Regions from separate parts of the Pseudactinotalea sp. HY158 genome, predicted to be linked through region 2. Evidence: predicted binding sites of a transcription regulator. Region 2 holds the regulator's gene; the other holds the start of a gene.
The links. Region 2 encodes LexA, which represses DNA repair genes until DNA is damaged. Its sites were predicted from a motif close to TCGAACANNTGTTCGA; they were not measured.

Region 1: GCE65_RS14925 (HNH endonuclease signature motif containing protein) is a predicted target of LexA. The motif match lies at 7,362-7,377, and genes of this name have one in related genera.

The regions. Positions count from the first base shown of each region.
Region 1 is NZ_CP045920.1:3,361,349-3,375,571, forward strand. It holds gene GCE65_RS14900 (adenylosuccinate synthase) at 1-580, opposite strand, end outside; gene GCE65_RS14905 (GH92 family glycosyl hydrolase) at 698-4,069, opposite strand; gene GCE65_RS14910 (DUF3151 domain-containing protein) at 4,694-5,104, opposite strand; gene GCE65_RS14915 (DUF503 domain-containing protein) at 5,522-5,818, shown strand; gene GCE65_RS14920 (universal stress protein) at 5,967-6,917, opposite strand; gene GCE65_RS14925 (HNH endonuclease signature motif containing protein) at 7,418-9,112, shown strand; gene GCE65_RS16340 (transposase) at 9,220-9,540, shown strand; gene GCE65_RS14935 (IS3 family transposase) at 9,537-10,421, shown strand; gene GCE65_RS14940 (ISL3 family transposase) at 10,554-11,879, shown strand; gene GCE65_RS14945 (IclR family transcriptional regulator) at 12,090-12,815, shown strand; gene GCE65_RS14950 (thiamine pyrophosphate-dependent dehydrogenase E1 component subunit alpha) at 13,035-14,069, shown strand; gene GCE65_RS14955 (alpha-ketoacid dehydrogenase subunit beta) at 14,066-14,223, shown strand, end outside.
Region 2 is NZ_CP045920.1:2,321,625-2,335,847, reverse strand. It holds gene miaB (tRNA (N6-isopentenyl adenosine(37)-C2)-methylthiotransferase MiaB) at 1-1,571, shown strand, start outside; gene miaA (tRNA (adenosine(37)-N6)-dimethylallyltransferase MiaA) at 1,604-2,530, shown strand; gene GCE65_RS10295 (hypothetical protein) at 2,527-3,507, shown strand; gene GCE65_RS10290 (class I SAM-dependent methyltransferase) at 3,581-4,180, opposite strand; gene hflX (GTPase HflX) at 4,292-5,827, shown strand; gene GCE65_RS10280 (LacI family DNA-binding transcriptional regulator) at 5,855-6,847, opposite strand; gene GCE65_RS10275 (ATP-dependent DNA helicase) at 7,067-9,064, shown strand; gene lexA (transcriptional repressor LexA) at 9,120-9,824, opposite strand; gene GCE65_RS16280 (LysM peptidoglycan-binding domain-containing protein) at 10,342-10,938, shown strand; gene nrdR (transcriptional regulator NrdR) at 11,102-11,572, shown strand; gene mgrA (L-glyceraldehyde 3-phosphate reductase) at 11,605-12,645, opposite strand; gene GCE65_RS16275 (DUF5302 domain-containing protein) at 12,849-13,025, shown strand; gene serA (phosphoglycerate dehydrogenase) at 13,112-14,223, opposite strand, start outside.

The DNA of each region.
Region 1 (14,223 bases), 1.0 Mb from region 2:
CGGCGAAGGCGAGCAGTTCGTCGACGACCTCGTCGACGACGGAGGCGCGCCGGTTGTAGATCTTGACCAGGATCTGGTTCTTCTGGTCGAGGGCGCCCTCGACCTTCTCGCGCAGGATGCCCTCGTCGAAGATGTCGGAGATGCGGATGCCGACCCGGTTCATCTTGTCGGCGTACGTGGGCCCGATGCCGCGCCCCGTCGTGCCGATCTGCCGCTTGCCGAGGAACCGTTCGGTCACCTTGTCGAGCGTGCGATTGTATGAGGGGATCACGTGCGCCGACGAGGAGACGAGCAGCCGGGAGGTGTCGACGCCCCGGGAGTTGAGGCCCTCGAGCTCGGAGAAGAGCACCTCGAGATCGACCACCACTCCGTTCCCGATGACCGGCGTGCAGCCGGGCGAGAGGATCCCCGAGGGGAGCAGGTGGAGCGCGTACTTCTGGTCGCCCACCACCACGGTGTGGCCGGCGTTGTTCCCGCCGTTGAACTTGACCACGTAGTCGACGCGCGAGCCGAGCTGATCGGTGGCCTTCCCCTTGCCCTCGTCGCCCCACTGTGCCCCGAGCACCACTACTGCCGGCATTGATCTTCCCTTCCGGGCGGGAAGATGGAGGTGGCTCCCGCCTGGGACAGCGTAGCCGACGGGGCCGACACCCCTGTTGGGATATCGGCCCCGCCGGCCTCGAGCGTCGGGTTCGTCCTACTTATGGACGACGCCCGCTCGCCTCAGCGTCCAGGCGCGCGCCAGCACGCCCGCACCGATGAGGGCGAGCACCGCGAGGAGCGTCGCCCCCACCGGCGCACCGGTGTCGGGCAGCGGATCGGCGCCGGGGTCGGGCGCGTCGGCGCCGTCGGAGCCATCGGTGCCGTCGCCACCGTTAGTGCCGTCGGAACCATCAGCGCCAGCAGCGCTGTCAGTGCCATCAGTGCCATCGGTGCCGTCAGAGCCGTCAGAGCCGTCCGAACCATCGGAACCATCGCTGCCGTCGGAACCGTCGCTGCCGTCAGAGCCGTCGGAACCGTCGCTGCCGTCAGAACCGGCGCTGTCGTCCGAGCCGTCAGCGCCGTCAGAACCATCGGAACCATCGCTGCCGTCAGAACCGGCGCTGTCGTCCGAGCCGTCAGCGCCGTCCGAACCATCGGAACCATCGGTGCCGTCGGTGCCGTCAGAACCATCGCTGCCGTCGGAACCGTCCGAACCATCGCTGCCATCGGAACCATCGGTGCCGTCCGAGCCGTCCGAGCCGTCCGAGCTGTCAGAGCCGTCGGAACCGCCGTCGGCCGGTTCGACCACGACCGAGACCCGGAGGGTCTCCGGCTCGAACGCCGCCGGCGCGAACGCGGGGGTGTCGAGGCCGCTGCTCACGGTGAGCACGCCCTCATGGGTTCCGGCCTCCTCGAAGCGGGCCGAGGTGGACAGGACCCACGCCCCGTCCTGGCCTGCGACCGTGACTGGGGACGTGTCCCCGGTGCTCCACTCGATCGTGCCCTCGACGGGCACCGCGCCGTCCGCCGGCGCCGGGCCGGAGATCACCGACACGCCCGCGCGGGCGAGGTCCGCGGTCAGGTCCTCCCCCGCCGTGGCGGCCAGGTCCCCGTCGACCAGCCCGGTCAGCTCGAGTTCGGCTCGGAGCGGATCGGAGACCGACGGGATCCGGTCTGCGGGGGCCGTTCCCCAGGTGAGCCCCTCGGGGCTCTCGCTCAGCGTGAACTCGAGCCGGGCGCCGTCCTGAAGCTCGCTCACATCCACCCACGTCGCGGAGTGATCCACGCCGTCGACGGTGAGGGAGGAGATGTAGCGCGGCTCGCTCGAGCTCGCCCCGGGAGCGGCGATCTCGATCGTCGCACCGTTGTCGAGCGTCACGGTCGCCGCCTCGACCCGCGGCGCGTTGAGCGCCATGATCCCCGAGCCGGGCTGCACCGGGTAGATGCCGAGGGAGGCGAGCACGTACCAGGAGGACATGGTGCCGAGGTCGTCGTTGCCGACTCCGCCGCCCGGGGTGTTCGGGAACCGGTTGAGCTGGGAGGCGAGCACGTCGCCCGCCTTGGCGGGCTGGCCGACGTAGTTGTACAGCCACGGCGTTCCGAGCATGGGCTCGTTGCCGGGGTTGTAGCCGATGCTCGAGTAGTAGTCGCTGCCGCCGCGGGCCCACGTCGACGGCGAGGCGCCCGGGTTCTCCCGCAGGGCGGGGATGTTCACGTAGTAGTCGAGCCGCTCGACGAACGACTCCTCACCGCCCATGGCCTCGATGAGGCCGGTCACGTCCTGGGGAACCATCCACTGGTAGTGCCAGGGCGTGCCCTCGTGGAAGCCGCTCTGCTGCACGCTCGACTTCTCGGGGGCGGAGACGAACTCACCCGCGGGGGTCACGGCGTTGACGACACCGGTGAATCCGCCGGTGAGGGAGACCTCGGGGTTCCACAGCCTCGCCCAGTTCGTGCCGCGCTCGAGGAACGCGTCCGCGTCGGCATCGTGCCCGGTGCGGTAGGCGGCCGCGCCGATCGCGGCGTCCGAGTGGGCGAACTCCATGGTCGCCGAGCCGCCGTGGCGGTACTCCTCGTACTCCTGGCCGAGGCCCGGCTCGTTCTCGAAGTAGAACGGGATGTGGCCGTTCTCGAGGTAGAACTCGGCGCTCTGACGCCCGGGGGAGTCGACGTCGGCGGGCGGCGCGGTCGTGGCGTTCTCGACCAGGTAGTCCCAGAACTCCTCGGCGATGTCGTCCGGCACGGTCCCGAGCGCGAAGTTCTCCGCGACCCAGGGGCTGGCCGGGTCGCCGGCCATCACCGTGGTCTCGACCATGTCGAGCGACCAGCGGGGAAGCCAGCCGCCCTCGACGCGGGCCCGGTACATCGACCGGGCGATGTCGGTGGCGCGGTCGTGCTCGAACAGCCCGTGCACCGTGGCCTGGGTCCGGTAGGTGTCCCACAGGGAGAAGCGCTGGTAGTACGTCCAGCCGTCGGCCTGGTGCACCTCGGCGTCGAGGCCGCGGTAGCGCCCGTCGACGTCGCTGCCGATGATCGGCGACAGCAGGCTCTTGTACGCCTGGGTGTAGAAGATCGGCAGCTGGTCCTCGTCGGGCATCGTGACGTCGAAGCGGCCGAGCGCCTCGTTCCACGCGCCGACGGCCTGCGCGTGGGCCTCGTCGAAGCTGACGCGCTCGCCGCCGGAGACGCCCTCGGCCTCGCGGTTGGCGCGGGCCCCGTCGAGGTCGACGAAGGAGACCCCGACCGTCAGCTCCACCGTGTCGTCGGTGCTCGTGTCGAACGTCGCCACCGCGCCGTTGTTCCCGCCGGCGACCTCACTCGACTCACTGCCGGCGTTGTAGCCGCCTTCGTTGCCCCATGTTCCGACGCTCTCGGCGTCACGGTCGAAGGTGGCGCTGAAGTAGTAGGTGGTCTTCGGGGTGCCCCAGCAGAAGCCGCTCGTGGTGAGCTGCCCCTCGACGGTGCGGTCGTCGACCCAGGTGATGCTGCTCTCGTGGGTCGAGTTGAGGGTCTGGCCCACGTTGATCGAGACGTGACCGCTGTCCCCCTCGCCGAACGTGTAGCGGTGCACGCCCGTGCGTTCGGTGGCGGTGAGTTCGGCGGTCACGTCGTTCTCGAGGAGGGCCGTGTAGTAGCCGGCGCTCGCCCGCTCGGTCTCCGCCTGGTTCTTCAGGCCGAGGAACCGCTTGGTGGTGATCGGCACCTCGGTCGTGCTCGGGGTGACGAGCACCTCCCCGGCGGCCGGGCAGCCCGCGCTGTTGACGTGGCGGTGGCTGAAGCCCCACACCCGGCCGGCGCGGTTGCTGTAGGAGGTCGATCCGTACGTGCTCGTGTTGTCCGGGCTCAGCTGCACCATCCCGAACGGGACGACGGCGCCCGGGTAGGCGTTGCCCTCGTCCTCCGTTCCCACGAACGGGTTGACGAGGCCCGCGTAGTCCCCGTCGTCGACCGTAGCCGCGCTCGTCGCCGGCGCGAGCACCACGCCGGCGACGCCGGTGGCGGCCAGGCCGAGGGCCGCGATCACTGCGAGTCCGCGCCGCCGGATACCGGCGCCCGGCGGGCTCGATTCGGAATATGAATAACCCACTACTGATCTCTCCTCAACACTGAGGCGACGTCGTCGCCTGATTCTGACAACGATATCAGGCCCGATCGGGGCCGCTCGTCGAGGCCGCCCGTCGAGGCCGCCCGTCGAGGCCTCGGCGGCGAGCCTCGGGATCGCCCCGTCATCGGCCTATGGACGACGCCCGGCCGGCCGAGCGTCCGGGCGCGCCTCCGCGTGCCCAGCCGGCTCGAGCGCCCAGCCGACCCGGGCGTCCGGCGGGCCCGGGCGCGCCGTGTCCCGGTTCGCGGCGTCGCCGGTGGTGTCCGGGCGGCCCGAGCGCACGGGCGAGACCTGCCGCGGCGCTCGACGGCCCGGTACCACCTGGGCTCGCCTCCGCGCGCCCGGGAGACGCCTACACCTGCTGCTCCTGGCGCCCCTCGAACGGGACTCGCCTCCGTGCGCCCGGGAGACGGCTGCTTCGCCAGTCAGTTCATCGTCGACGGCCTGCTCGCCTCCGTGCGCCCGGGAGACGCCTGCTTCGCCAGTCAGTTCATCGTCGACGGCCTGCTCGCCTCCGTGCGCCCGGGCGAGGCGCCGGCCGTCCCCGACTCGGGTGCCGCCGGCAGCCGCGCATCGCCGTTCACGTCAGGCACGGAGGGTGCCGCGTCAGGCGAGGAGGGAAGCTGCCTCCGGGTCGCAGTCACGGGCGAAGATGCGGCACCGCTCGGCCTCGTCGTGCTCGCCGATGGCGGCGGCCGCCGCCTCAAGACTGAGCAGGCAGCTGAGGAATCCCCGGTTCGGCACGTGGCTCGCTGGAACGGGGCCGTGCCCCTTCCAGCCGGAGCGCCGCAGGGCGTCGAGGCCGCGGTGGTACCCGGTGCGGGCGAACGCGTACCCGGCGATCACGTCGTCCTCGGCGAGGGCGGCACGGGCGAGGAGCGACCACGGATACGAGACCGCGGGGTGGGCGGCGGCAACCTCACGGGCGGACCGTCCGGCCGTGAGGTCGGCCCGGGCCGCGGAATCCTCCTCGGCCGGCAGGAGGGTCGGATCGGGGTCACCGAGTAGATTGCGCATCCGGCCATCCTGCCAGGATCCCGCACGAGGCACCCCATCCGCGGGCACCACTTCGGCCGGCACCACGTCGACCGGCACCGCTCCGACCGGTCCCATCCGCCGGCACCGCTCCGGCCGGCCCCATCGGCCGGCGCTGCTTCGGCCGGCCCCATCGGCCGGCACCGCTTCGACCGGCCCCATAGGCCGGCACCACGTCGACCGGCCCCATCAGCCGGCACCGCTTCAGCCAGCGCCGGTTCGAGCGCGCCCATTCGTCGACGGAGCCTCGGGCGCGCCCACCCGTCGGCACCACTTCGGCCGGCCCCATCCGCCGGCACCGCTTCAGCCGGCACCACGTCGACCGGCCCCATCGGTCGGCACCACTTCGGCCGGTCCCATCGGCCGGCGCGGCGATGCCTCGGATGCGATGCTGACTGCATGTGGATCGGTGCGATCGAATTCGACCTGCTGCTCGGCGACGTGCACTCACTCAAGGAGAAGCGGTCGGTGGTGCGGCCCCTCATCGCGGAGGTGCGGCGGCGCTTCGAGGTGAGCGTCGCCGAGGTGGGCCACCTGGACCTGCACCGGCGCGCACTCGTCGGGGCCGCCGCCTGCGCCGCGGACGCCGGCCACGTGGTCGAGGTGATCGACCACCTCGAACGGCTCGTGGCCGCACGGCCCGAGACCGAGCTGCTCAGCGCCCGACGCCGCCTCTTCAACACCGACGACGAGTAGAGCCGCCGCGACTCCTGGACCGAGGGCGACCGGCCGCCGTCCGCACTCGACAACGCAGGGCGCCCGGCCGCCGTCCCAAGTCGACAAGGACGGGCGAGCAGGCGCCGTCCATACTCGACGATGACGAGTGAGCGGGCGCCGTCCCTGCTCAACGCACCACGTACACCGCGCATTCGGCGTGCTGGATCACGTCGCGACTCACCGATCCGAGCATGAGGCTCGCGAAGTCGCCGCGGCCGCGCGCTCCGACCACGATGAGGCTCGCGCCGTCGGCCGCATCGACGATGACCTCCTCCGCCCGCCCCTCGGCGACGACGAGCTCGACCCGGAGACCGGGATGGGCCGACGAGACGTGCTCGGCGGCACGCTCCGCCAGGGCGCTGGCACTCTCGGGGACATCGGTGGCGGGGCGGTCCGCCTGCTCGTTCTCGGCGTGGGCCTTGTTAGTCCACGGGTTGTCCGAGGCGCCTTCGCCCTCGCGGGCGTCGTCCTCGTGGTGGGTGAAGGAACTCCGCCACAGATTCCGGCCCGGGGTGCTCCACGCGACGGCGATCCGCAGGTAGGACTGGGTCGCCGCGGCGAGGCGGGCGGCCTCATCGAGGGCGGTTTCGCCGTTCTCGGAGCCGTCGATCCCCACCACGATGGGGATGTCGGCCGAGGGCAGCGGCCGCAGCGACCCGCGCACCACGGCGACCGGGCACCGGGCGTGCGTGGTCACGTCGAAGGCGACGGATCCCAGCAGCGCCCCGCGCAGCCGGCCCCGACCGCGGTTGCCCACGACGATCAGTTCGGCGCCGTCGGAGTAGTCGACGAGCGCGGCGACGGCGCCGCGTTCGACCCCGGCCGCCTCGACCTCGACCGTGGCCTCCCGACGCGCGATGGCCGCGCCGTCCTCGGCGATCTCCTGGGCGCGCCGCTGCGACATCACGGCCACGCCCGCGCGATAGACCGTGGGGCCCGGATCCTCGAGCCCCGTGGCATGGACCACCAGGAGCGGCACCTGCCGCCGGTTCGCCACGGCGATGGCCCACTGCAACGCGACCCGGCTCTCGTCCGACGCGTCGAAGCCGACGACGACCTTGCCCTGTGCACCGACCATCGCCTGCTACCTCCACGTCATTGTTGGACTCCTGGCCCTGGGCCGGCGAATGCCGGGTCTCATCGCCGAGGAGCTGGGCCCCAGGGTACTCGACGGGCGGCGATCCCGCCCGTGCACCGGCGGCGGCACGCAGGAACTGTGAAGGCCCAGGCGAGGGATCGGCGGCGGTCCGACACGTGCCGTTCGGCGCGTCCGGGAGGACGCCGGCCGGGGCCTCCCGTAGCGCCGCTCCCGCGGCACCCGCACCGGCGCCCCGCAGGGGTGCCCACACCGGCGACATCCGCGCATATCCGCACCTGCGACGTCCGCACAGCGGTGTCCGCGCGGGGCATCCGCGCCGGGGCATCCGCGCCGGGGCATCCGCGCCGGGGCCGACGCTCGCAGCGTTCCCGGCACCACGGGCGAGCGATTCATTCCGATGAGCCCGCCCCCAACCCCTTGTTATCGAACATGCGTTCTAGTACGATGGGGTCATCAGCCACCATCGGAGGTGAATGAGGATGTCGGAGCCACAGCCCACCCAGCCCGCTCGAGGCGGCAGCACGCCCGGCGAGGGCATCGGGGCCGGTGCCGACGACGCCGCCGGCGAGATCGGCGCGGCCCGCGTGGCCGGGCCAGGCAATACCGCCCGCGCGGATGCGGCCGGCAGCACGGCCGGCGCAGCGGTGACAGCGGCCGGCGCAGCAGGCACGACCGCGGATGCGGCCGGTGCAGCAGGCACGACGGTGGCGGCGGCCGGGGCGGTGCTCGAGGGCCTGGAGGTGCTCGCCCAGACGTCCTGGGCGGACCTTCCCGCACCGATGGTGATCGAGCTGGTCGACCAGCTCGAACAGGCCCAACGACGACTCGAGGGCGCCCGGGCCGGGGCCCTGTCCGCGGTCGAGGCCGACGGATCCTGGGCACTGCAGGGAGCCCGGACCTTCACCTCCTGGCTCCGGAACCACTCCGGCGCCGCCGCCGGGGCCACCTCCCGCCGCGTACGTGAATCACGCGCCCTGCGCGACCACCTGCCCGCCACCGCCACCGCCCTGGCCCACGGCCGGATCGGCACCGACCACCTGCGCATCCTCGCCCGCGACGCGACCCGCACCCAGCGACTACGAGACCAACTCACCGACCCCGACCTCGGCGAGACCTTCCTCCTCACCCACGCCCAGACCCTCGACGCCGACCGATTCGCCAAACTCGTCGCCGCCTGGGCCATCCGCACCGACCCCGAGGCCGCCGACCGCGCCTGGCGCGAGGACACCGGCAAGGAAGAACTCTCCCTGGCCCCCACCACCGGCGGCTACCACCTCACCGGCTGGCTCACCACCACCTCCGGACAGGCCCTGGACACAGCCCTGACCGCCCACATGGGCCGCAAGAGCCAAGACGATCAACGCACCCCGAACCAACGCCGCGCCGCCGCCCTGACCGGCCTCGCCCGCGAATCCCTCGACACCGGCACCCACGGCACCTCCGCCCGCATCCGCCCCCACCTGACCGTCACCGTCCCCTGGAACACCCTCCGCGCCCTCACCACGACACACCACCCCGACCAACCCGCCGAACACCACGCCGACCCCGCCGAACCCCACGCCGAATCCGCCGAGCCCCACGGCGACCCCGCCGAACCCCACGGCGACGCCGCTCACTCCGCCGACCCCGCTGACGACGGCGACCACGGCGACCACGGCGACCACGGCGACCACGGCGAGTATTCCCTGGCCACCGGTCTCGACTACGAGGCCCTCCGCGGCCTGGAACCGGCGACGTTCCCCGACGGCACCCCACTGGCGCCCGGGCTCCTGGCCCGCCTGGCATGCGGCTCCCAACTCTCCCGCGTCGTCTTCGGACCCGACTCCACGATCCTGGACGTCGGCCGCGAGAAACGCATCTTCCCCGCCAACCAGGTCCGCGGAATCATCGCCCGAGACCGTCACTGCCAATACCCGGCGTGCGACGAACCACCCGGCTACGGCGAGATCCACCACTCCCGATGGTGGTGGCAACACAACGGCACCACCTCGACCGCCCAGGGCATCCTGCTGTGTTGGCACCACCACGACCTCGTCCACCAACGCGAGATCACCATCACCCGCCGCAGCGGCACCTGGACCTTCACCGACCGCCACGGCCACCCCCTCACCGCGACCCCCCACAGCCACCGCGGCACCACCACCAACCCGCCCGGAGAACCCAGAACCACCTGAGCAACCAAGGATTCAGCCGCACCGATACCACCCGCGACATCAACGCTGGACCGTCCCCGGTTTGGTGGACAGTTGGGTTAGCTGCCGTGGACAAGGGAGGCAGTACAGTGGGATCGACTCGCCGGAGTTTCACGGATGAGTACAAGGCCAGCGCGGTCGCGTTCGTGTTGGACGAGCAGCGGTCTATCGCCGAGGTCGCACGGAATATCGACGTGCACGAGATGACGTTAGGGAAATGGGTGAAGAAGGAACGAGATACGCGGGAGGCGGCCCTGGGTGCGGATGCGTCGTTGTCCGAGTCCGAGCGGGCTGAATTGATCCGGCTGCGGCAGGACTACAAGAACGTGAAGGCGGAGAATGCTCAGTTGCAGATGCAGGTGAGTTTCGCAAAAAAAGTGGCGACCTGGTTCGCGAGCGAACAGCAGTGAAGTTTGCTGCGATCGCGGACTGGGCTGATCAGCAGGAGTACCCGGTGGCGTTCATGTGCCGGCAGCTGGGGGTGTCGCGGGCGGGCTACTACAAGTGGCGTGATGCGCCGCTGAGCGACCGGGCCGTCTACGACGAGCGCCTCAGCGTCCTCATCGCCGGGATCTACGCCAGCGCCCGCGGGAACCCGGGAGTGCGCCGGGTCCGGGCCGGGCTGGCTGCGGCCGGTCACCGCGTCGGCCTCAAGCGAGTGCACCGGTTGATGCAGGCCGCCGGCCTGCAGGGACGCCACCCCCGGGCGTGGAAGCGCACGACGGTCCCCGGTCAGGGGCCGGTGCCGGCACCAGACCTGATCGGGCGCTCGTTCACCGCCGAGGAGGCCGATACCCGCTGGTGCGGCGACATTACGTACGTCAAGACGTGGGAAGGGTGGGCCTACCTGGCCACCGTCATCGACCTGCACTCACGCGCCCTGGTCGGCTGGGCGATCGAGGACCACATGCGCACCGACCTGGTCACCGACGCCCTCGACATGGCACTCAAGACCCGGAAGCCACCCGCCGGTGTCATATTCCACAGTGACCGCGGAACGCAATACACCTCCACCGCCTTCGCCAAATACTGTGAAGACCACAATATCCGCCGCTCCCTGGGCAGGACCGGTGTTTGCTACGACAACGCAGTCTCGGAATCATTCTTCGCGACCTACAAGAAGGAACTCATCCACACCCGCCCCTGGCCGAACCTCACACGACTCCGCAAAGCGACCATCGACTGGATCACGAACTACTACAACACCATCCGTCGGCACTCGACTCTCGGATACTTGACACCCACAGAATATGAACTAGGATATAGGAACATCAACGAATTGGCAGCCTAATTCGCCTGTCTACTAAAGCGGCTCTTCGTGGTTCGTGGTGAAAGTGGCCCGCGCGTCGTAGGCGTGTGAGGGCTCGTGGTCCTGCTGTGATGGGTGTTGCGAGACATCCACAAGAGCAGAGGACCACGAGCTATGGACGAGTTTACTGGCTCGCAGCGTGATGCTGCGAGCACGATCTTCAATCTGTCTGACTACCGTGTCATCGACGCGATCGATCTTCCCGGCGGAGGCCGTCGGGTCGTGATCGAGTCACTCGCCCCGCCTGGCTGCCCGGCGTGTGGTGTGATCGCGGTGAAGATCCATTCCCGGCGCCGGCAGCGTCTGCGTGATCTGCCGATCGCGGGTGCGGTCGAGGTGTGGTGGGCCAAGCGGCGCTGGTTCTGCCGGGAAGAGCTGTGCGGGCGTGGCACGTTCGCCGAGTCCACCATCCAGGTCCCCAGGTTCGCCCGGTCCACTACGCGGCTGAAGAATCAGGTCGTGGCCGCGGTGGTCGACTCCGGTCGAGCCGCCAGCGAGGTTGCCCGCGCTCACGGGGTCTCATGGTGGCTGGTCCAATCGGCGCTGGCTGCCGCGGCGCTCGTCCTACCCGCCGCCGACGACTGGGTCGTGACGCGCTTGGGCATCGATGAGCACCGGTACCGGTCCGTGCGGTTCTTCCGTGATGAGCACGGGGCCTGGCGCCGGTTCGAGCCGTGGATGACGACCCTGGTCGACCTGGCCACAGGACAGGTCCTGGGCATCGTCGATGGCCGCGACAGCACGGGCGTGGGCGCGTGGCTCAGCGCCCGCCCACAGTCATGGCGGGACCGTATCGAGGTCGTCGCGATCGACCCCTCGGCCGCGTTCCGTAAGGCCCTGCGCGAGCACCTGCCCCACGCCGCGGTCTCGGTCGACAAGTTCCACCTCGTCAAACTCGCAGGCGACATGCTCACCAAGGTCCGCCAGCGCCTCGCCCGAGACCAGCACGGCCGCCGCGGGCGCAAGAGCGACGCGTCCTGGGCACACCGGATGCTGCTGCTGCGGGGCGCCGATACGCTGTCCCCGCGTGGCTGGGCCAGGCTGGAGAAGGTCTTCACCGACGATGACCCCACGGATGAGCTCTCCGCCGCGTGGGGCGTCAAGGAGCAGCTCCGCCGCCTCCTCGGCGCTGATACCCTCGCCCAGGCGTGGCAAGAGCGGATGAGACTGGGTCACTACGTCCAGACCGCGAACATGGCCGAGACCGACCGCCTCTACGAGACCATCGTGACCTGGTGGGAGGCCATCGAAGTCCTCATCGTCACCGGCGCCACGACCGCGAAGGTCGAAGCCGCGAACACCACGATCAAGAACATCAAACGCACCGGCCGCGGATTCAGGAACTCCGCCAACTACAAGGCCCGTATACTCCTGGCCAGCGCCGCTCGAGCAGCAGCGCGAACACCAATCACAGCAGGCCTTTCACCACGAACCGCGTAGAGCCACTAAAGCGGGAACACTCCACGCCGCACGAGCATGCTCCTGGACGGCCACAGCCGACCTCACCCGGAACCTCGCGGTCCGAACACCGGCTGCTACGCGGGCGTCCCTCCGTGAGGCGCGCCGGCGTTCCCGGACCTTTCAGGTGAGTCGCGTCGGGACCGCGACACGGGATGGACTCGATGAATAGACTCGCCTTCGGAGGTTCGGTTGACGAAGCCCACTCTGATCCACTCGGTCGTCCGCGCTCTCAGCCTGCTCGACGCGGTCGGGACTTCGGTCGTGCCACTGACGGCGAAGCAGCTCGCTCGACGCACGACCGTGCCGCTGAGCACCACCTATCACCTGCTGCGCACACTCGTGCACGAGGGCTACCTCGCCTGCTTCCAGGGCGGCTACGTGCTCGGGAGCGAGGTCTATGCGCTCCGGAGCCCGACCGGAATCGACGCACGCCGCGCCCGGGAAGCACTCACCGACCTCCACAACGATTCCGGCGCCGCCGCCTACCTGGCGGCCCTGCGAGGTGAGGAGATCTGGATCGTCGACATCATCGACGACCCGACCACACCGCGGGTCGACCTGTGGGTAGGCCTGCACGAGGCGGCCCATGCGACAGCACTCGGGAAGGCGATCCTGCGTGCCATGGCGCCGGCACAGCGGAGCGAATACCTCGGCCGTCACCGGCTCGCCGACCTCACGCCACACACGATCACGAACCCGCGGCGGCTCCTGAACGAAGTCACCCATGCCGAATTCGCCGTGGACAACCAGGAGTACGCCGTCGGCACGAGCTGCCTCGCGCTCCCGGTGCCGTCGACGAGCTGGACCGCCGCCGTCGCGATCTCGCTGCCCGCGACACGGGCAGGCGACCTCGGTCGCCATGCCGTCAGGATGCGCCGGGCCGCCACCCGCATCGCCCTCGACACCGCCGCCTGACGCCGTCTCCACCGCCGGCCTGCGCGCAGCCCCGAGCCGCCACCCACCAGCCCACGGCCTCGGGCGGCCTCGGGCATCACCGAGGGTCATCGGGCGACCCGGCCCGGCCGCCCCACGGGTCCAGCCCAGCAGATTATGACCATGTGAAATCCGACCCCTTGCGCCCGCGCGTGATCCTCCTCACAGTGGAGGGATACACGTCTGCCGAAGGAGGCACCCATGTCGTCGCAGGTCGCTTCACCTCCCCCGCCGCCCTCGGATCCGCCTCCCGATGACGTCCGCCGGGACCTCTTCACCACGATGGTGCTCTCCCGCACCTACGAGGAGGCGATCCTGCGGGAGTATCACGCCGACAAGGGGCCGGGCTTCGATATCGGCAAGGGACTGGTGCCCGGCGAGATGCACCTGTCCGCGGGCCAGGAACCCGTCGCGGCCGGGGTCTGCGCCCACCTGAGACCCGATGACGCCCTGACCGCGACGCACCGGCCACACCATCTCGCCATCGCCAAGGGCGTCGACCTCGACCGCATGACGGCGGAGATCTTCGGCCGGGAGGACGGCCTGGGACGGGGCCGCGGCGGCCACATGCACCTCTTCGATCCCGCGGTGCACTTCTCCTGCTCGGGCATCGTGGCCGAGGGACTCCCCCCGGCGCTCGGGCAGGCGTTCGCCTTTCAGCGCCGGGGCACCGACGCCGTCGCCGTCGCCGTCATGGGAGAGGGGGCCGCGAACTCGGGCGCGTTCCACGAATCCCTCAACCTCGCCGCGTTGTGGACGCTGCCCGTCATCTTCGTGATCGAGGACAACGACTGGGGCATCTCGGTGCCCCGCAGCGCCTCCACGTCGGTGCCCTCGAACGCCGTACGGGCCGCCGGCTACGGCATCCCCGGCGAGACGATCGAGGGCAATGACGTCGACGCCGTCCACGCGGCTGCGGGTCGCGCCGTCGCCCGCGCGCGCGCCGGCGAGGGTCCGAGCCTGCTCGAGATCCGCACCCTGCGCCTCTGGGGCCACTTCGAGGGCGACGCCCAGGGCTACCGACCCGACCTCGACACGGTGCCCGAGCACGATCCACTGCCCCGCTACGAACAGCGGCTGCGCGACGCCGGAATCCTCGACGACATCTCCGTCAAGCAGGCCTACGCCGACGCAACCGACGTCGTCGAGGCGGCGATCGACTACGCCAAGTCCAGCCCGATACCCGACCCCGCCGACGTGCACAAGTACGTCTTCGCCGAGGAGGCCACACGATGACCGCCGCCGACACGAGCTCGGCGCCCACCCGCCGTCTCAACACCTCCAAGGCGATGGTCGAGGCCATCGCGGCCGAGATGGAGGTGAACTCCGAGGTGTTCTACATGGGCGAGGACGTCGGCGCCTACGGCGGCATCTTCGGCTCGACGACCGG
Region 2 (14,223 bases):
TCGACTCCCCGGCCGCTCTCCCCGCCGAGGGGGCGGGTGACCGCGGCCGGCCCCGCACCTACCTCGTGCGCACCCTCGGGTGTCAGATGAACGAGCACGACTCGGAGCGGATGGCGGGGCTGCTCACCGACGCCGGCTATGTCGAGGCCCCGACCGCGGGTGCGGGCTCGCTCCTCGGCGAGGTCGACGGCGCCGACGTCGTCGTGATCAACACCTGTGCGGTGCGCGAGAACGCCTCCGACCGGCTCTACGGCAACCTGGGACAGCTCGCCTCCATCAAGAAGCGCCGGCCGGGCTTCCAGATCGCCGTCGGTGGCTGCCTCGCGCAGCAGGATCGGGCCGGGATCGTCGAGCGCGCACCCTACGTCGACGTCGTCTTCGGCACCCACAACATCGACGTCCTGCCGGTGCTGCTCGAACGGGCCCGGCACAACGAGGAGGCCCAGGTCGAGATCGAGGAGGCGCTCAAGACCTTCCCCTCCACGCTGCCCACGAAACGCGACAGCGCCTTCTCGGCCTGGGTCTCCATCTCCGTCGGCTGCAACAACACGTGCGCCTTCTGCATCGTGCCGCACCTGCGTGGCAAGGAGCGCGACCGCCGGCCCGGTGACGTGCTCGCCGAGGTCGGGGCGGTGGTCGCCGAGGGGGCCATCGAGGTCACCCTGCTCGGCCAGAACGTCAACTCCTACGGCGTCGGCTTCGGCGACCGCGGGGCGTTCGCGAAGCTGCTGCGCGCGTGCGGCCGCATCGAGCACCTCGAGCGGCTCCGCTTCACCTCCCCGCACCCGGCGGCGTTCACGGACGACGTGATCGAGGCGATGGCCGAGACCCCGGCCGTCATGCCGACCCTGCACATGCCCCTGCAGTCCGGTTCCGACCGGGTGCTGCGGGCGATGCGCCGGTCGTACCGCTCGGCCAAGTTTCTCGGCATCCTCGACCGCGTCCGCGCCCGCATCCCGGACGCCGCCATCACCACCGACCTGATCGTCGGGTTCCCGGGCGAGACCGAGGAGGACTTCCAGGCCACCCTCGAGGTGGTCGAGCGGTCTCGGTTCTCCTCCGCCTTCACCTTCCAGTACTCCCCGCGCCCCGGCACGCCGGCCGCGACGATGCCCGATCAGGTGCCCGCGGACGTCGTCGCCGACCGCTACCGCCGGCTGCTCGCCCTGCAGGAGCGCATCTCGGGCGAGGAGAACGCGGCCCAGGTGGGCCGCACGGTCGAGGTCCTGCTCGCCGATTCGGACGGCCGCAAGGACGCGGCGACCGCGCGCGTGTCCGGTCGCGCCCCCGACAACCGGCTCGTGCACGTGGGGCTTCCCCCCGACGTCGCCGCCCTCCCCGCCGACCGTCGCCCCCGCCCCGGGGACCTCGTCACCGCCACGATCACCCACGCGGCCCCCCACCACCTCATCGCGGACTCCGGCCCGGCCGGAGGGACGTTCGCGCTGCGGCGCACCCGTGCGGGCGACGCGTGGGAGCGGGCCCGCCACGCCGTCGCGGCCGCACAGGCGGAACCCGCGGGGCCGCGTCCCGTCGGGCTCGGGATGCCCGCCCTCCCGCCGGCCCGGTGACGGCCCGTGATGGACCCGGTGATGGCCCGGTGATGGGCCGGGCGGGAGCCCCCGCGATCCGGCCGGCCGGAGGCGTCGTCGCGATCGTCGGCCCGACGGCGACGGGCAAGTCCGACCTCGCGCTCGATCTGGCCGAGTCGCTCGACGGCGAGATCGTCAACGCGGATGCGATGCAGCTCTACCGGGGGATGGACATCGGCACGGCCAAGGTGCCGGCCTCCGAGCGTCGGGGCATCGCCCACCACCAGCTCGACGTGCTCGAGGTGACCGACGAGGCGAGCGTGGCCGCGTATCAGCGGCATGCCCGCGCGGACCTGGGCAGGATCGCGGCCGCCGGGCGGCGAGCGATCGTCGTCGGCGGCAGCGGGCTCTACGTGCGGGCGCTGCTCGACCGCATCTCCTTTCCCGGCACCGACGAGGCCGTGCGCGCCGGCATCCAGGCCCGCGCCGACGAGCTCGGTCCGGGCCTGCTCCACGACGAGCTGGCCCGGGCGGACCCGGCCGCCGCCGAGCGGATCGACCGTGCCAACACCCGCCGCATCGTGCGGGCGCTCGAGGTGATCGAGCTGACCGGGGAGCCCTTCTCGGCCCGGCTGCCGACGTATACGTACGAGATCGAGGCGGTTCAGCTCGGCATCGCCGTGCCCGCCGTCGACCTCGAGGATGCGATCGGGCGGCGCACGCGGGCGATGTTCGCCGCCGGCCTGGTCGAGGAGACCGAGGAGCTGCTCGCCCGCGGCCTGGCCGGCGGACCCACCGCGGCGAGGGCGGTCGGATACGCCCAGGCGATCGGCGTCGTCCGCGGCGAACTCGGGGTCGAGGAGGCGCGCGACCAGGTCGCCCTCGCCACCCGGCAACTGGCGCGCCGCCAGCTCAAGTGGTTCCGGCGGGACCCGCGCGTGACCTGGCTCGAACCCGGTTCGGACCTGGCCCGCCGAGCGCATAGGCTCTGCCCATGAGCACCGATCCCACCCTCATCGACGAGACCGGCCCCGCGCCCGCGCGGGCCCCGATGATCGACCTGACGAAGGCCCACGGCGCCGCCCGGGCCTATCTCGTGCACTGCGACCGCGACGGAACCGGCGAGCTGAGTGCCGCCTCGGTGCGGGCCGTGACCGATCCGGTGCGCGGGATCGGCGCCACGGGCATCATCCGGCTCGTGCTCAGCTCCGTGCTCGGGAAGTCCGGCCCGGCCTGGTTCGTCTCGGCCATCTCCCCGAGCGGGGGGCCCGCCGTCGTCTCGACCGGCGTGCTGCGCGTCGCGGCCGCCTACCTGCACACCAGCGGTGAGGTGAGTGCGGGGGAGGGCGACACGATCGCCCTGCTCTCGGACGCCGGCCGCCACTACGTCACCTACCGGGACGGTCAGTACGGGATCACCGTCGGCGCCTGGCGCGGCCTCGGCGGCACCAAGACCCTCGACGAGGGCTTCAACGCCACCGTCGCCGTCAGCGGCCTCGACGAGCCGCGGCCCGGTCTCCAACTCGACGTGGGCGCCACCCACACGATCGTCGCCCTCGAGTCCGCCGACGAGCTCGCCGGCCTGGATCTGAGCGCACCCACCCGCGTCGAGCCCGCCACGGACGGCACCGGCAGCCTCGCGTTCGTGGTCCCGCTCGGCGAGCGCGACGTCGAGGTGATCGGCGCCGGCGGCGCGGTGACCGGCTCCGAGCGGATCGGGGCGGCGCAGGTCCGGCTCGCCACCGCCGACGGCGCGGAGCTGCTCGGCGACGACTACGCCGCCGCGGCGGCCACGGTCGCCGTGCGCCACTGGCTCGGTGCGGAGGCGGCTGCCGAGTGGGTCGTGCTCACCCCCGGCGGGTCCCAGCGCGTCATCGTGCACCCGTCGCGGTCGGTCGAGGTGGCCGAGGAGATCGTCTTCCCCGCCACGATCGCATGGAAGGCCCAGCCGGCTCAACCGGTCCAGCAGGCCTGAACGGGTCCGATCGGGCCGACGTCCCGTGCCCGCCCGGCCCCCGCTCGCCGGAGGGTGCCCGGATCGGGACGGTTCAGGTGCGCGCCGGGCGCACCCGCAACACCCGGAAGCCCTTGTGGCTGGCGACCCGCGCGACCGTCACCGGCAGCTCCTGCTCGAGCCAGCGGTGCAGCGAGTCCGAGCCGAGGTTCTTGTTCACCACGAGGTAGGCCTCGCCGGCGGGCGCGAGCCGGGGCAGCCACGTGCGCATCATCTCGTGCAGGACCGCCTTGCCCACCCGGATCGGCGGGTTCGACCAGAGCACGTCGATCGGGGCGGGGCCGGCGAACTCCTCGGGCGCGCGGGCCTCGACCGCGAGTCCGTTGCGGTGGGCGTTCGCCTCCGTCAACGCCCGTGCAGCGGGATTGACGTCGATCCCCACGACCCGCAGCCCCGGCGCGGCATCGGCCATCGCCAGCGCGATCGGCCCCCACCCGCAGCCCAGGTCCACACCGAGGCCGCTCGCCGGCGGGTCCGGGACCTCGCGGAGGAGGACCGCCGTGCCGGGGTCCAGTCGGCCCCCCGAGAACACCCCCGCCGCGGTGCCGGCCGTCATCGGGCGCCCCCGCAGGACCACCCGCACCTCGCGTTCACGCGACCGGGCGGGGGGCTCTGAGCTGAAGTAGTGCGACACGCAGAACAGGATAGGCCCGCGCGGGCGCGCGCTCGCAGCGAAATCACCTTGGCCCGCGACCTGGAGCGTGCGAGAGTGGAGAACACCACTCCACCCCACTCGAAGGATGATATGCCCGCACCTGGTCACGACCGTGGCACCACCGCCCGTGCCGACCACTCCGGCAGCCCGGCACCGGTGAGCGACCACCAGCGCGCCGAGGATCTGGTCGCCCGGATCCTCGCCCGGTCCGGAACGGCCCTGCAGGAGCGGGCGGCCGAGCACACCGACTACGACGGCGACCAGTTCGACGTCGAGGAACGCGCGGCCCTCCGCCGGATCGGCGGGCTCTCGACCGAGCTCGAGGACGTCACCGAGGTCGAGAACAGGCAGCTGCGGCTCGAGCGGGTCGTCCTCGCCGGGATCTACACCTCCGGCCGGACCGAGGCCGCCGAGGTCTCGCTCCGGGAGCTCGCCGCGCTCGCCGAGACCGCGGGCTCGACCGTGCGGGGCGGGGTGCTGCAGCGGCGCCCGCATCCGGACCCGGCCACCTATCTCGGCTCGGGCAAGTCCCGGGAACTCGCCGACATCGTGCGCGAGACGGGGGCGGACACCGTGATCGTCGACTCCGAGCTGGCTCCCTCCCAGCGGCGCGCGCTCGAGGACGTGGTCCGGGTCAAGGTGATCGACCGGACCGCCCTCATCCTCGACATCTTCGCCCAGCACGCCAAGTCCCGAGAGGGCAAGGCCCAGGTCGAGCTCGCCCAGCTCGAGTACCTGCTGCCGCGGCTGCGCGGCTGGGGCGAATCGATGTCGCGGCAGGCGGGCGGCCGCGCGGCCGGCGGCGAGGGGATCGGCTCCCGCGGCCCCGGTGAGACGAAGATCGAGCTCGATCGCCGACGGATCCGCTCGCGGATGTCCAAGTTGCGCCACGAGATCGCCGCGATGGCCCCGGCCCGGGAGACCCAGCGTCAGCACCGGCGCGCGGGCGCCGTGCCCTCGGCGGCGATCGTCGGCTACACGAACGCGGGAAAGTCCTCCCTGCTCAACCGCCTCACCGGCGCCGGGGTGCTCGTGGAGAACGCGCTGTTCGCGACCCTCGATCCGACGGTGCGCCGCTCGCGCACTCCCGACGGGCGCGAGTACACGCTCGCCGACACCGTCGGCTTCGTGCGGAGCCTGCCCACCGAACTGGTCGAGGCGTTCCGATCGACGCTCGAGGAGGTCGGCCTCTCCGACGTCGTCGTGCACGTGGTCGACGCGGCGCACCCGGACCCGGAGGGCCAGATCGTCTCCGTCCGGGACGTGCTGCGCGACATCCCCGGGACCGCCGACCTGCCGGAGCTCGTGGTGCTCAACAAGGCCGACCTCGCCGAACCGGAGACCCTGGCCCGACTGCGCACCGCCGAGCCCGGGGCGATCATCGTCTCCGCGGCCACGGGCGCCGGGATCGAGGAGCTGCGCGAGCGGATCGCCGCGGACCTCCCGCGGCCGCGGATCGAGGTCGACCTCGTCGTGCCCTACGACCGGGGCGACCTCGTGCACCGGGCGTACACGACCGGGGAGGTGCTCAGCGAGCTGCACGACGCCGAGGGCACCCACCTCGTCGCCCGGGTCGACGAGGCGCTGGCGACCGATCTGCGGAAGGCGACCCAGGCGTCGTCCTGACGCCTGCGGGCCGCCCCGGCGACGCGGCTAGACGCTCGCCGGGGGGCGTTCGCCCGAACCCCGTTCGATGAGACGCACGGGCAGCGTGACGTTCTCCGGCGGCCGCGAGTCGCCCGCGATCCGATCGAAGAGCAGCTCGGCCGCACGGCGCCCCATCCCGCTCGCATCCTGCGCCACGACGGTCACGGGCGGGTCGAGAACGTCGGCCAGCTCGAAGTCGTCGAACCCGACGAGTGCGAGTCGCTGCAGGATCCGCCGGCCCGTGCGGAGCGCGGCATGGGTGAGCCGGTTGTTGCCCGTGATGAGCGCCGTGGGAGCCGGATCGAGGTCGAGCAACCGGGCCAGCACGGCGTCGACCTCCGCCACGTTCGGGGTGCCGAGGTGGATGAGGCGCTCGTCGACGCCGGCGCCTGCGGCCTCGAGGGCGGCGCGGTAGCCGGAGGCGCGCTCCCGCGCGGTGTACAGGGACGGGTTGTCGCCGAGGTAGGCGATCCGCCGGTGGCCGTGGGCGAGGAGGTGCTCGGTGGCCAGGCGGGTGCCGCCCGCGTTGTCGGCGAGCACCGTGTCGGCCTCGAGCCCGCGCACCGGCCGGTCGATGAACACGAGCGGGGCGCCCATGCGCAGCTCGGTCGCCAACCCCTCCGACTCGATGCCCTCGGTCGGGGTGAGGAGCTGTCCCTCGACCTGGCGGCCGTTGAAGGTGTTGACGAGCCCGACGGCGCGGGCGGGATCCCCCTCGGAGGAGGCCGCGACGAGGAAGACCTCGCGTGCCGCGGCGACCTCCTCCGCGGCACGGGTGACCACCGAGTAGAACGGGTCGGAGACGTCCTCCATGACGAACGAGATCGTGTTCGTGGAGCCCTGGCGCAGCTGGCGCGCGAACTCGTTGCGGCGATACCCGACGGCATCGATCGCGGCGGTCACGCGCGCTAGCATGTCGTCACTGACGTAGGGATCACCGTTGACTACCCGGGAGACCGTCTTGTGGCTCACGCCCGCGAATGCAGCGACATCGTGCATCGTGGGCCGCGACGTGCCCCGTCGACGTGAGTGGGAGGGCCCGGCAGTCGTCATGGCGGACGATCCTTTCTGGTGTGCTCCGACCGGAGCCAGGTGGCGAGATGGCCGGAATCAAGCGATTGACATCGTTAACAGGACATCCTAACGCTCTTGGGCCCCCGGCGGGGACGATCCGTGGACGCACGTTCGCGCCGACCGCGAACCTGGGAGGATGGGCGGGTGAGTGGCGCAGACGTGGACGAGGTGCTCGACTCCGTCGTCTCGGCGATGGCCGGATCCCGGCGGGAGGGCCAGCACGAGATGGCCCGGGCGGTCTCGGCCGCCGTCGCCGGGGGCGGCCGGCTGCTCGTACAGGCGGGCACCGGCACCGGGAAGTCCATCGCCTACCTGCTGCCGACGCTGCTGCACACGATCCGGACCGGGGAGCGGGCCGTCGTGTCCACGGCGACCCTGGCGCTCCAACGACAGATCGTCGGGGTCGACCTCCCGCGGCTCGAGCCGGTCGTCACCGCCGCGGCCGGCCGCGCACCCGAGGTGGCGCTCCTCAAGGGATGGCACAACTACCTGTGCAAGCACAAGCTCGCCGGCGGCTACCCCGATGAGGAGGAGGCGCTGTTCTCGAGCGAGGGCCTGCGGGCGGAGGACCATGCGCCGCCCGCCGGGGAGTCGGACCCGGGCGAGGGCGGCCGGGAGCGGAGCGGCCTCGCCGCCCAGGTGCTCCGGCTGCGCGACTGGGCCGCCACGAGCGAGACCGGGGATCGCGACGACCTGCCCGCGGGCGTGAGCGACCGGGCCTGGCGGCAGGTCTCGATCAGCGCGCTCGAGTGCCTCGGTCAGAAGTGCCCACTCCTCGACGAGTGCTTCCCCGAGGCGGCGCGCAGGCGATCGCGGGAGGCCGACGTCGTGATCACGAACCACGCCATGCTCGGGGTCGCGGCCTCGGGCTCCCCGCGCGCCCTGCCGGAGCACGATGTGCTCATCATCGACGAGGCGCACGAACTGCCGTCCCGGGTCACCTCCCAGGCGACGGTCGAGCTCTCCGGAGCGGCGGTCGAGCGGGTCGCCCGGCTCGCGCGCCGACACGCGGGCCTGGCGACGACCGCCCTCGACGAGGGGGCCGCGGCCCTGCGGGAGGCGCTGGCCCACGCGCAGCCGGGCCGATGGCCCCGCGGGCTGCCGATCGAGGTGAACGCGGCGGCCCGCGCGATCGACGCCGGCACCCGCGAGGTGCTCACCGCGTTGCGGGAGAGTCGCGGCGCGGGGAAGGGCGACCAGGGTGGCACGCTCATGGCCCGCTCCGCCCTCGTCGAACTCGCCGAGGTGACCGACCGACTCCTGTCGGACTCGATCGCCGAGAACCGTGATGTGGTCTGGTGCGAGGCGCCCCGACAGGCCGGCGAGGCTCCCCGGATCATGGTCGCCCCGCTCGAGGTCGCGGGGCGGATCGCGGGGGAGCTGCTCGGGGAGAAGGCGGTCGTGTGCACCTCCGCCACTCTCACCCTCGGCGGGCGGTTCGAGCCGGTGGCCGCCATGATCGGCCTCGCCGGCGACTACGAGGGAATCGAGGTCGCCTCGCCGTTCGACTACCGCGCCCAGGGCATCGTCTACGTGGCCAAGCACCTGCCGCCACCGGGGCGAGAGGGCCCGAGCGACCAGCTCCTCGACGAGGTGGCCGAGCTGATCACGGCGGCCGGCGGGCGCACGCTCGGCCTGTTCTCCTCGCGCCGGGCCGCCGAGGCCGTGGCCGAGGTCATGCGCGAACGGCTCGAGGTGCCGATCCTCGTCCAGGGCGAGGACTCCATCGGCTCGCTCGTGCGTCGATTCATCGAGGACGACGCCAGTTGCCTCTTCGGCACGCTCACCCTGTGGCAGGGGGTCGACGTGCCGGGGGACACGTGCCGACTCGTGCTCATGGACCGCATCCCGTTCCCGCGGCCGGACGACCCGGTCATGTCGGCGCGTTCCGACGCCGTCAAGGCCCGCGGCGGCAACGGCTTCATGCAGGTGGCGGCCGCGCACGCAGCCCTCCTGCTCGCCCAGGGGGCCGGTCGGCTCATCCGGGGGGTGGGTGACCGCGGCGTCGTGGCGGTCCTGGACCCGCGGCTCGCGACCGCCCGCTACGGCAGCTTCCTCGCGGCGTCCCTGCCTCCGCTGTGGCCCACGACCGACCCTGCGCTCGTGCGGGCCGCCCTCACCCGGCTGCGCGAGGGCTCCTGAGCCTCGTCCCCGCGCCCCAGCAGGAGCGGGGGGGCCGGCGCGAAGAAACGGGCGGCTAGAGTGCGCGCAGAACCGCGACGACGCGCCCGAGGATGACCGCGTGGGTGCCGTCGATGGGGGAGTAGTTCGGGTTCGCCGGGTGGAGCCAGCGGCCGTCGTCCGCGTGCCGCAGCGTCTTGACCGTGGCCTCGCCGTCGATCATGGCGGCGACGATCTCGCCGTTCTCGGCCACGGACTGTGACCGGACCACGACCCAGTCGTCCTCGCAGATGGCGGCCTCGATCATCGAGTCGCCCACCACCTTGAGAAGGAAGAGTTCGCCGTCGCCGACGAGCTGCTTCGGCAGGGGGAAGACGTCGTCGATGGCCTGCTCGGCCAGGATCGGCCCGCCCGCCGCGATTCGTCCCACGACCGGCACGAAGGAGGGCTCGACCGTCACGGCGCCCTCGTTCGTGGCGAAGGTCGGCGCGCCCTCGGTCGAGGGGGCGTCCGCCGCGTCCGTGCCGACGGAACCGTCGGGATCGATGAGCTCGATCGCCCGGGTCGCGATCGGGTCGCGTCGGAGGAGACCCTTCTCCTCGAGCACCTGGAGCTGATACTTGACGGACGACGGGCTGGCGAGTCCCACGGCCTCGCCGATCTCGCGCATCGTGGGCGGGTAGCCGCGTTCGCTCAGGGAGTCGCGGATGCACGCCATGATCCGCGCCTGCCGTTCGGTCAGATCGGCGGCGGGGCGCCCGGTCTCGGCGGTGGGGCTCATGGACTCTCCTTCGTTCCGTTCCGGCCGGGGGCCCGGGACCGGGGCGTGGCCACGCCGCGAACCTCCCGGCGCCGGAGATCCGAACGGGTCGATCGGATGTCGGTGGTCGGTGCTCAGCTTGGTCGTGATGTTGATCAGCCTACGGCCGCAGACACCGGTTCGCCAAACATATGTTCGAACCGCGTGTCGACATCGGCCGGGCTTCCTGTTATCTTCGTACAAGCGTACGACGAACGGACGTTCGAGAGGAACGACGATGAGTGTTCTAGCTTCAACGAAGCCCCACCGTGCCGGCCGCCCACTCCCCGCCGCAGTCCCGCAGCGGGGACCCCGCCCGACCGACCCCGCGCGCCGCTCCCGCCGGGCCCACATGGTGCTCCTGCCCGAATGGAGCGAATCGCCGGAGCGGGCCGAGGACCGTGCTCCCGGCCGCGGGAGCGGAGCGGGCGATGTCGCCGCCCGGCTCCCGATCCGGTCGCTCCCGCATCGTTCCACCACCGTCCCCGCGACCGCACCCGTGACCACCCCGCTCCCGACCCGGGCGCCCGTCGAGCCTCGACGTGAGGCCGCCCCGGCCGTTCGGACCGGGCTCCACCAGCACGTGGGAGAGGCGCTCTCGCTCGTGGTCTCCCGGCCCGTCGGCCGCATCGTCAACCGGCCGGTCGGCCGGATCGAGCCGACGCCGACGCTTACGCGGGCTCCGGCGCGGGTGCCCTCGTCTGCGCCGCGGTCGCTGTCACATGCGGCAGCCACGCACTCGGTAGCCACGCACTCGGTAGCCACGCACTCCGTCGCGGCGAGCCCCGCGCGCCGGCGGAGCTTCTCCCAGCTGACCGTCCGCGGCCAGCGGGTCCTGGTCGGCGCCGGGTTCGCCCTGGCGGTCGGACTCGGATCGCTCGTGGGTGGCCTCGTGCAGTCCGGCGGAGACGTGCCCGCGGCGACCGACGTCGTCACGGTCGAGTCCGGCGAGAGTCTCTGGCAGATCGCCGGCGCCGTGGCCGAGCCGGGCGCGGACCTGCGGCCGCTCATGGAGGAGATCCGCGCGCTCAACTCCCTCGACGGTTCCGCCCTCACCGGCGGCCAGAGCCTCCTCGTCCCCGTGGCGGCGGGCTGAGCATGCCACCGCGGCCACGTGCACCGGCGGGGCGGAGCCCGACGTGCACCGGGGGCGGAGCCCGACGTGCACCGGCGGGGCGGAACTCCACTTGCACCGGCGGGGTGGAACCCGTAGCGTTTCCCGGAGTTACAGATATGTGATTCGAAGGGATGGTGCACGGGTGCATTGCCCATTCTGTCGACACCCCGACTCGCGAGTCGTCGATTCGCGAACCGCCGAGGACGGCTCCTCGATTCGGCGCAGGCGTCAATGCCCCAACTGCGGTCGGCGTTTCACCACGCTCGAGACGACGAGCCTGTCGGTGATGAAGCGCTCCGGCGCGGTCGAGCCGTTCAGTCGTGACAAGGTCATCGCCGGCGTGCGGAAGGCCTGCCAGGGCCGCCCGGTGAGCGAGGATCAGTTCGCGCTGCTCGCCCAGCAGGTGGAGGAGGCGGTGCGCAGCACGGGGGCCGCGGAGATCGACGCGCACGAGGTCGGCCTGACGATCCTCGGCCCGCTCCGGGATCTCGACGAGGTGGCCTACCTGCGCTTCGCCAGCGTCTACCAGGGCTTCAGCTCCCTCACGGACTTCGAGGACGCGATCTCCACGCTGCGACGAGAACGAGACGAGCCCGCGCCCGAGACCCCCTGATCGGCTCTCGCCGCAGCGCGGCGGTGACGCCCTCAGGCGTCGCTCGAGCGGGCCCAGATGTTGATGTCGCCGTCGCGCGCGAAGCGGTCGATGCGCTCGAGTTCGTCCGCCGTGAAGTCCAGGTTCGCCAGCGCACCGAGCGTGTCGCTCAGCTGCTCCACGCTCGAGGCGCCCACGAGGGCGGTGGTCACGCGCGGGTCGCGGAGCACCCAGGCGATCGCCATCTGCGCCAGGCTCTGGCCGCGCGCCTGAGCCACCTCGTGGAGTGAACGGATCGCCGTCAGATTCTGCTCGCTGAGATGCTCGGAGCGGAGCGAACCGTGCCGCGCGGCCCGAGAGCCCTCCGGGACTCCGTGCAGGTACTTTCCGGTGAGCAGTCCCTGTGCCAGCGGGGAGAACACGACCGAGCCCATGCCCGCCGACCCGAGCACGTCGAGGACGCTCTCGCCCGAGGTGTCGGGCTCCTCGATCCAGCGATTGAGCATCGAGTAGGACGGCTGGTGCACGAGCAGGTCGAGGCCGATGTCGGCACAGACGGCCAGGGCCTCGCGAGTGCGGGTCGCCGAGTACGAGGAGATCCCCGCGTACAGCGCCCGGCCCGAGTCGACCGCGGTCTTGAGGGCCCCCATCGTCTCCCGCAGCGGCGTGTTCGGATCGAATCGGTGACTGTAGAAGATGTCGACGTACGGCAGGCCGAGTCGGTCGAGGGAGGCGTCGAGCGAGGCGAGCAGGTACTTGCGGGAGCCCCATTGGCCGTAGGGCCCGGGCCACATGTCGTACCCGGCCTTCGTCGTGACGACGAGCTGGTCGCGCAGGCCGGCGAGGTCCGAGTGGAGCACTCGGGCGAAGTTGCGCTCGGCCGACCCCGGCGGCGGTCCGTAGTTGTTCGCCAGGTCGATCTGCGTGATCCCCTGGTCGATCGCGTGCAGGATGATGTCGCGCTGGCGCTGCAGCGGCGTGTTGTCGCCGAAGTTCTGCCACAGGCCCAGCGAGATCGCTGGGAGGTCCAAGCCGCTGCGTCCGGCGCGACGCATGGGCATCCGGTCATATCGATCAGCTGCGGGGGTGTACATGCCCCGACCCTATCGGCACCGATCGGGGGTGGGCCCCGAGTGATCCGGGCCGATCCGGTCCGATCCGGTCCCGGCCGACCCGGGCGCGGCCGGGCCGACGCGGGCCACGCCGTCAATAAGCTGGGCAGCCGCGACCGTCCTTGGCAAGCTGGGGGGAGTGGGTCAGCCGGACCCCGGTACAGACAGGTCACTAGGAGGCTCAGATGGCTGAGAACCAGGACGAATACGCCGACGCGAAGGCGAAGATGCGCGCAGCGCTCGAACGGAAGAAGGAGACCGAGCATGCGCGGGCCGACGGCCGCTCCAACACCGGGTCGATCCACGGCTCGGAGGTGACCGGCGCCGAGGGGAGGCGGATGTTCCGCCGCAAGTCCGGCTGAGCGCCACCTGCCGCAGACCAGCGGGGACGCCTGGCCACCCCCCGGGTGGTCGGGCGTCCCCGCTGTGTGTGTCCGCTCCGGGCGACTCAGGCGCCGGCGGGGGTGAGCACGCGCACCCGGATGGTGCCGTCGATCTGCTCCATGCCCGCCACGGCCTCGGCCGCGAGCCGGGAGGAGACGTCGGTCACCGCGTAGCCGAGGTGGCCCACGGTCCCGAGCACCTGGGACTCGATGTTCGCGCCCGCGGTCGAGAGCACCTGGTTGATGCCGGCCAGCACGCCGGGAACGTTGCGGTGCAGGTGCGTCACGCGCACGTTCGACCCCCGCGGGGTCTCGAGCACGAGCGCCGGCACGTTGACGGAGAGGTTCGTGGTGCCCAGCGTGAAGTAGTCGCGCAGCTTCGCCGAGACGAACTTGCCGATATCGGCCTGCGCCTCCTCGGTCGAGCCGCCCACGTGCGGGGTGAGGATGACGTTGGGCAGGTCGCGCAGCTCCGAGTCGAACGCGTCGCCCTGCACCTTCGGCTCGGTCGGGAAGACGTCGACCGCCGCGCCCGCGAGTCGGCCGGAGAGGATCTCCTCGCGCAGGTACGCGTAGTCCACGAGGAACCCGCGGGAGAGGTTGAGGAAGATCGAGCCGTCCTTCATCCCGCGGAACTGCGGCGGGCCGAACATCCCGGCATTGCCCGGGCGGCCGTCGACGTGGAGCGTGACCACGTCCGCCTCGGCGAGCAGGTCCTCCAGCGAGGTCATCCGCCGGGCGTTGCCCAGGGCGAGCTTCTCGGCCGTGTCGTAGAAGATGACGCGCATGCCGAGCGCCTCGGCCACGACGGACAGCTGGGTGCCGATGTTGCCGTAGCCCACGATGCCCAGGGTGCGCCCGCGCACCTCGTGCGAGCCCGTGGCGGACTTGTCCCAGACGCCGGCGTGCAGCGCCTTGTCCTTCTCGGTCAGGCGGCGGGTCAGCGCGATGATCTCCGAGAGCGCCAGCTCGACCACGGAGCGGGTGTTCGAGAACGGGGCGTTGAACGCGGCGACGCCGGCCTCGGCCGCGGCCTGCAGGTCGATCTGGTTCGTGCCGATGCAGAACGCGCCGACCGCGAGCAGGTCGGGCGACTCGGCGATCACGCGCGACGTCAGGTGCGTCTTCGACCGGATACCGAGGAGCTGCACCCCGGACAGTGCCGAGATGAGCTCGT